2 regions of the Roseiflexus sp. genome follow, and region 1 is predicted to be linked to the other one. Evidence: riboswitches for the same ligand, from Rfam matches in the RefSeq annotation. Region 1 holds a riboswitch; the other holds the start of a gene.
The links. A riboswitch is a leader RNA that binds a small molecule or an ion and turns the genes downstream of it on or off. The one in region 1 is predicted to bind thiamine pyrophosphate.

Region 1 (3,944 bases):
AATCGGCACCCCCTCGACCCGCGCATACGTGACGGCTTCCTGGAAGGAGATGCCAAAGTCGAGTTTACCCGCCGCAACCAGTTGTTCGGCAGTTCCGCCCTCCTGCGCGCCCAGGATTTCGACATCCAGCCCCTGCTCCTGGTAGTACCCCATGTCGCGCGCCACGTACAGCCCCGTATGGTTGGTGTTTGGCGTCCAGTCAAGCCCGACACGAACCGGCGTCAATTCCTTCGCCGGCGCCGCCGGTGCAGCGCCGCCACAGGCGGCAAGCACGAATGCTGTCAGCAACAGAATACTTGTTCGTTTCACGATTCATCCCTCCATGAGATAATCCAGCGTTCCAGCACGGTCACGAACGCAAACAGCCCAATCGTCAGCAGCGAGGTCACCAGTGCCGCCACGAACACCTGATCGGTGCGAAAGGCGCGCAGTGAACGCGCGATGTACACGCCAAGGCCGGCGCTCGCGCCGATCCACTCGGCCAGCACGGCGCCAATGATGCTATAGGTCACTGCAACTTTGATGCCGGTGAAGATCGCGGGCAGCGCCGCAGGCAGCCGCAACAGGCGCAGCAATTGCCAGTAACTCGCCCCCATCGCCTCCAGCAAACGCCGCTGGTCGCGGTCCGCCGCCTGCAACCCATCGGCGGTGTTGACCACGATGGGAAAGAACGTCACCAGTGCGACGACCAGCACCTTGGGCAGCATGCCAAACCCAAATCCCACCACGAGCAGAGGAGCGATTGCCACAATCGGGATCGTCTGTGAGGTGACCAGCAGCGGGTACACGGCGCGCCGCAGGAATGGCGACGCATCAATCAGCACGCCCAGCGCGAAACCGCCGATCAGTGCCAGCCCAAAGCCGGGGGCGGTCACCGACAGCGTTGCTGCGATGTGTTCACCCAGCACCGGCAGGTTGTTCATCAGGGTGGTCAAAATGCGCGACGGCGGCGGCAGGAGCCATGGCGGCAGCGCCAGGCGCCACACGGTCAGTTCCCACGCCGCAACCAGCGCACTCAGGAGCGCGAAGGGCGGCAGAACCTGCGCAACGCGCCGCTGCCATCTGCTGCTCCTTCCGCCAGGCGATGCCGCCTGAACGACATGCTGCGCCTGTTCACTCTGCATACTTCGCCAGCTTCTCGGCAATCGTAGAGCCGCGCGGGTCATAATCCACTTTGATCAGCGTGAAGACCCGCGTTGCTCCTGCCTGGAGCACCGCTTCCTGCGCCTGTTTGATCACTGCCATAATTGCGTCGTACTCCCCCTCGATCGTCGTTTCCATTGGACCGACGCGATATGGCAGGCCACTTGCAGCGACTACGGCGATGGCAGCGTCGACAGCCGCGTAGGTTGCGGCTTTATCCGGTAATCCTCCCGGCAGGACCTCGAAACTGATGGTTACTGATGGCATGGCGCCCTCCCGATACAAAACCGCCGCCCCCAGAAGTAGGGAGCGGCAGTTCATACACCATCCATTGCATTCCCTACGCTGGCATAACCCAGGTCAGGTTCGAAGGGTCAGCGGCATTGTCGGGCCGCACTCTCAGCCAGGCTCTCCTGGCTCCCCTAGCTGCGCCGTGCACGGCGCAATCGGTTGTTCTATGAATCATACGACTTTCTGTAGCGCCTGTCAAACGTGTACAGTCTGCGGGGTGCAGTCATGAGTTGACAGGAACCACTGCGGTTCTGGCAGACGGCGCCCGCGCTGAGTGGACGAAGCCCCGCTGACGCGGGGCTGGCGCGGTGCGGGCGCATGCGCCGAAGCGAGGGCGCGGTCGCGCCCTTCGTGCGCTCAGCCCGACGGTTCAGCGTCGGGCGACGCAGCGGGTTGCCGCCTGACAAATCGTGCCTGGACCCTGCGATCGTGATAATCTGTTAGTCACCAACACAAAAACAGGACCATCGTCCTGCTCTCAGCGCCTGATCCGCCTTTGCCGCCGAAGCGGAATATGCGAGAATGCCGCTGCACCTATCGACTCGATCTGCAACCGTGCTTTCGTGTTCCGCCTTTCTTGAAGAGGGAAGCGTATGTCTCGACATCTGCTGTGGATGGTTCTTTTCCTGATGATTGGCGCAACAGTACTGCCTGGAAGAAACGCGGCGCATGCAGCGCCCGGCTACGAGATTCAGGTGGTGAAGACCCGCCTTGATCGACCCTGGAGCATCAATTTCGCGCCCGACGGGCGTTTGTTCTTCACCGCGCGCAACAGCGGTCGCCTGTATGCTCTGAACATCGCAACCGGCGCGGTGCAGACGTTCAGCGGTCTGCCGCCTGACAGATTCCGCGCTGAACAGGAAGCCGGCATGCTGGGAATGGAACTCGACCCCGATTTTGCCACGAATGGGTGGGCGTATATCTGCTATAGTCACTTCGATGACGGGGGCAATCGCCGGAACCGTCTCTCGCGGTTCACCGTCAATCCTGCATCCCGCAGCGTCGCCGAAGAGCGAGTCCTGATTGATGCCATGGTCGGCGCACTCTACCACAATGGTTGTCGCGTCGTTGTGTCGCCTGATAACCAGTATCTGTTCGTATCGATGGGCGATGCCGTCGTTCCATCGCTCGCGCAGGACCTCGACAGCACCGGCGGCAAGACCTTCCGCATCCTCAAGGACGGAAGCATTCCGACCGATAACCCGTTCTATGATAACGGCCGGTTGCCGCGTTCGTTGATCTGGACATACGGGTACCGCAATCATCAGGGGCTGGCGTTTCATCCGACGACCGGCGATCTCTGGAGCACCGAGCACGGACCCGACATCATGGACGAACTCAATGTTTTGATCGCCGGGCGCAACTACGGCTGGGGGTGGGGCAATTGCCTGGGAACAGTAAACTGTAATGGCGTGCCCAATTTTATGCCGCCGGTGGCGGTGTTCAACCCCGAAAGAACAGTGGCCATGTCGGACATGGTCTTCTACACCGGCAGCGCATTCCCCGAATGGTTCGGCGATCTCTTCTTCGTTACATTGAGAACTGGCAGGCTCTACCGCCTGAAGATCGATGATCGCACGATTGTTGAGCAGGAAATCCTGATCGATGGTCAGTACGGTCGCCTGCGCGACGTGACGGTCGGGCCGGATGGGTTCATCTATGTGTCCACTGACGAGACAGAGGCGAGATTGCTGCGCATCCGCCCGACGATCGAGGGACCGTATCGCGTGCAACTGCCGCTTGTTATGCGGGGGTAGCGATCTCTTCGAGGAAAAAGCGCCCCTGTGCATCGTCGTAGCCGAAGAGTTCGGCATAGCGCCCCCATTTGCTGGCGATATCGAGTTGCTGTTCCGCCTCATCGGGCGGGAAGTCGCGCTCCAGAGCGGTGAGGAGTACATCGCGGCGCAACGCGCGTTCTCCCGACGCTTCCAGCATGCGCAGCATCCAGCGAAAGAAGGGCAAGCGCCGCAGCCGTGAGGCAAAGATTTCTTTGCGTGCCAGAATGCTGGCGTCGGCAAACGTTTCGCCGAGCGGCGTAATGATCAAGTCGCCGGTTTCGACGCGGGCGAAGCCAAGGAGTTCCGCCGCTTCGATCAGCGCCTGCAAATTGTTGAAACCCAGTTCCAGTTCTTCCGCCAGCTGGTAAATATCGTCGCGCTCGGTGGGGGTGTTGTTCACGTGCTCGAGGAGACCGGCGAGTTCGGTAACCTCGGCGGCGGGCAATGCGCGTGTGCGCCCGGCCTGCCCCGGTTCCGTGCCGAACTCGACATGCTCCGGTTGTGTCTGCCCCATGAGAATGCCGTAGACGCGGTCGGTCAGCGCAACGAATGCGTCTGATTTGCGGTCACGCGGATGCGGCAGGGTCACCGGCACTTCGGTGATAATCCGCCCTGGACCTTTGTCCATCACGACGATCCGATCCGCCATGAAGATTGCTTCTTCGATATTGTGGCTGACCATCAACACGGCGCGAATCTGAAGTTGACCGCCGGTCCAGAGTTCGAGCACTT
Region 2 (3,944 bases), on a different contig from region 1:
GTTCCGGCGCGTGATGCGCTGGCGCTGGCGACATCATCAGGGGCGCGCGCCATCCACCTCGACCACCTGATCGGCTCGCTCGAAGCGGGGAAGCGCGCCGACATCACGGTCGTCGTGCTGGGACGGTTGCACTCCGCGCCGCGGTACCACTACGCTCCCGATGCAATCTACTCGCACCTGGTCTATGGTGCGCGCTCGGCGGATGTGCGTGATGTGCTGGTGGACGGACGCTTCCTGCTGCGGAACCAGCAGTTGCTGACCATCGACGAGGAAGAAGTGTTGCAGCGCGCGCAGGCAATTGCCGATCGGGTCGACGTCTTTCTGGCGGCTCGCGAAGATAACCTGCTCGACAAAATCCTGGCAATCGGCGGTGTGCAGCAATCCGAGATCTTCGAGGTGCAGGCGAAGGCGCTCATCGATCCGCAGACCGCCGAACGGGTTGTGCAGTTGCTGCACGAGTCCGACATCACGATAACGAAAGCGAGTGAGCGCACGCAGTACGACACCTACTTCCTGTGGGACGATGAAGAGCGCGGGCGCATTCGCATTCGGGAAGATCACCGGACCGATCCGGGCGCGCGCGCCGAACCAAAATACACGATTACCCTGATGGCGCCCGCGCAGCGCGGCGAGTATCAGATGGCGGTGCTCTTCGGGCGGGCGCGCTACACGGCGCGCGCCGATCGCACGCTGCGCTTCTACCGTGAATACTTCCAGCCGGATCGGATCGTGGAGATCGAAAAGCGCCGCCGCCGCTGGCGCATCCAGTACCGCGACGCCGATTTCGCGGTCAACCTCGATACGCTGGTCGGGCATGCGCGCCCTGGACCGTACCTGGAGATCAAGAGTCGCACGTGGAGCCGGAAGGATGCTGAGCACAAGGTCGAACTCATGAGCGAACTGCTGTGGCGCTTCGGCGTTCCTGAGGATGCGCTGATCAAGCAGGAGTATGTTGAACTCGAACTGGCGGGAGTCGAGCACTGAGGGTTGGAAAGCATGCCGTACAAAGGGGTCTATCTGATTGGGCTGACCGGCAATATCGCCTGCGGTAAAAGCACCGTACTGGCAATGCTTAGCGAGCGCGGCGCGGCGGTGATCGACGCCGATCAGGTGACCCGCCAGGTGCAGCAACCGGGAGAACCGGTCTACCGGCAGATTGTTGAGACATTTGGTGAGACGATCCTGTGCGAACCAGGCGGACCGATCGACCGGCAGCGATTGGGAGCGATTGTTTTCTCAGACCCGCAGGCGTTGCGACGCCTGGAGCAGATCGTCCATCCTGCGGTGCATGCGCGCATTCTGGCATGGCTCGATGACGCTGCAACATATGCGCGCGTCGCAGTCATCGACGCGGTCAAACTGCTGGAAGCCGGCTGGAAGCAGGTGTGCGACGCGGTGTGGGTGGTGACCTGCACCCCGGATCAGCAACTGCGCCGCCTGATGGAAACGCGCGGCATGAGCGAAGCCGAGGCCCGCATGCGCATTGTTGCGCAACCGCCGCAGGAAAGCCGGGTGGCGCAGGCGGACGTTGTGATTGATAACAGCGGGGCGCTCGATGCCACTCGCGCGCAGATTGATGCGGCGTGGGCGCGCATTCCCGTCTAGCCGATGCCGGCTCTTAACATCTTGCGATCTTTCTAAAAGTCGTGTATCATGATCCTTAACTACCCATTGACAAATGAATAATCACGCGCTGCTTTGCAGCGCCACTGGGGGAGCCGGGCGAGCCTGGCTGAGAGTGCGACCCGACCGATGTCGCAGACCCTTTGAACCTGACCTGGGTTATGCCGGCGTAGGGAAGTGTCCAGACGGAGTCTGCCGCTGATCCACGTTGGTTGGGTCGGCGGCAGTTTTGATTCTGGCGCTCCAGGAGAAGAAACTTATGGCACTGTCCACACCTGTTGATCCATCTCCATCGGTTCTGACCGATCCGATCCCGTTTCCGTCCGAAGGAGGCATTGTCTACGTCATTACCGACCGGCGCGCGGCAGGTGAACGTTCGCTGGTTGACATTGTGCGCGCGGCGTTGCGCGGCGGCGCGCATGTCGTTCAACTGCGCGACAAAGATGTTCCGGCACGCGACATGTGCGCGTTGGGGGAGGCGTTGCTGCCGCTTACTCGCGCGGCTGGCGTGCCGCTGATCGTCAATGATCGCGTTGACGTGGCGCTGGCGCTGGATGCCGACGGCGTTCACATCGGGCAGGACGATATTCCGGCGGATATGGTGCGACGGATCATTGGCCCAGAGCGCATTCTGGGAGTGTCGGTCGCAACTGTGGAACAGGCGCAGCAGGCGGTGCGCGATGGCGCGACGTATGTCAGTGTCGGCGACCTGTTTGGCACGCCGAGCAAACCGGATGCCGGTCCGCCGATTGGCCTGGCGCCACTGACAGCGATTGCACACGCGGTCGATCTGCCGGTGCTGGGCATCGGTGGCGTCACGATCGCCAATGCGTCGTCGGTTGTGCGGGCGGGTGCGGTTGGTGTTGCAGTGATCTCGGCTGTGATCGGCGCGCCGGACCCCGAGGCGGCGACACGCGCGCTGCGCGATGCTGTGGCGTCGGCGCTTGATGAACGGATGCGTAGCGGGTAGCCGTTCACTCCAGAGCATCGTCCTGGAGTCATCCACGAAGCGCACGAAGGGCCACGAAGGGGTGAACAGCTGCGGGCGCCTGGTGCAACCCGCGCCAGACGACTGGCGGGGGTCATCCACGAAGTGCACGAAGGGACACGCAGGGTCGCTCTGCTGCGGGCGCCTGGTGCAACCCGCACCAGACGACTGGCGGGGGTCATCCACGAAGTGCACGAAGGGACACGAAGGGGTGAACAGCAGAAGCGAAGGTACATCCCTGGTGATTCGCGTCGCGGGCGATCCTGACGATGTTCGAGAGGGCGTCCGCAGGCTTACAAGTGGAGCATTTTTGACCAGCCCTTCGATTGCGTCGCGCGCGTTAGGAGATTGGGATGCCCAAGCGCCCCATTCTCCCCGCTTCGGTGCCGCGCTTCGGCAGGCTCAGCGCACTGTGTGTGGGAGAAGGGGGGATGAGGGGAAATGAGCATCGGGACGCCGAGAATGCACTTCGCATCTGAAAAAGCCATGCGCGAGAGGTGTCCACAAGGGGATGCCCTCTTAGAGAGGGGGTCTTGGTCGGCAGGCGGGACGTCTGCACTCCCGGTACGAGAGCGCCCCGATGGGCGCCCTCTCGGAGGGTGGTCTTTGGGTCTACACGTGTCTTCACCTTACAGCGGAAACGACCGGTGGCGCAGGTCTGAGACCTGGTACAACAAGGAGACGCACCATGAACCCTATCAACCAGCGAATTGGCGAGGCGCTTTCTCGCATTCGCGCAACGAAACCCTTGATCCACCATATTACTAATCTGGTCGTCATGAATGATACCGCGAATGTGACATTGCACGTGGGCGGTTTGCCGGTTATGGCTCACGATGTGGAAGAAGTCGCCGAAATGGTAACGTATGCGGGTGCGCTGGTGCTCAATGTCGGCACCCTCTCGCCCGATTGGGTCGAGTCGATGCTGGTTGCCGGGCGACGGGCGAACGAACTCGGCATCCCGATTGTGCTCGATCCGGTGGGCGCCGGTGCGACACAGTTGCGCACGGCAACCGATCTCAAACTGCTGCGTTCGCTCAACATCGGCATCGTGCGCGGCAATGGCGGCGAGATCGGTGCATTGAGCGGCATTGGCGGCGAGGTGCGCGGCGTGGAGAGCATCGCAGCGCCAGACGATCCCGTGGCGGCTGCACGCACTCTGGCGCAGACGTATCACACAGTTGTGGCGCTCACCGGCGCGCGCGACATCATCACTGACGGCGCGCGGGTCTTCACCGTGAGCAATGGTCACATCTGGCTGACAACCCTGACCGGCACCGGCTGCATGGCGACAACAATGGTTGCTGCATTTGCAGCAGTTGAACGTGATTAT

Region 2: it holds a riboswitch for thiamine pyrophosphate, as region 1 does, so the genes downstream of both, thiE (thiamine phosphate synthase) here and AC3EA7_RS14550 (thiamine-binding protein) in region 1, are expected to answer to the same signal.

The regions. Positions count from the first base shown of each region.
Region 1 is NZ_JBYNRX010000080.1:61,301-65,244, reverse strand. It holds gene AC3EA7_RS14560 (ABC transporter substrate-binding protein) at 1-309, opposite strand, end outside; gene AC3EA7_RS14555 (ABC transporter permease) at 306-1,124, opposite strand; gene AC3EA7_RS14550 (thiamine-binding protein) at 1,114-1,410, opposite strand; TPP riboswitch at 1,463-1,577, opposite strand; gene AC3EA7_RS14545 (PQQ-dependent sugar dehydrogenase) at 2,028-3,191, shown strand; gene AC3EA7_RS14540 (ABC transporter ATP-binding protein) at 3,178-3,944, opposite strand, start outside.
Region 2 is NZ_JBYNRX010000012.1:10,154-14,097, reverse strand. It holds gene AC3EA7_RS02295 (amidohydrolase family protein) at 1-984, shown strand, start outside; gene coaE (dephospho-CoA kinase) at 997-1,605, shown strand; TPP riboswitch at 1,702-1,816, shown strand; gene thiE (thiamine phosphate synthase) at 1,883-2,593, shown strand; gene thiM (hydroxyethylthiazole kinase) at 3,300-3,944, shown strand, end outside.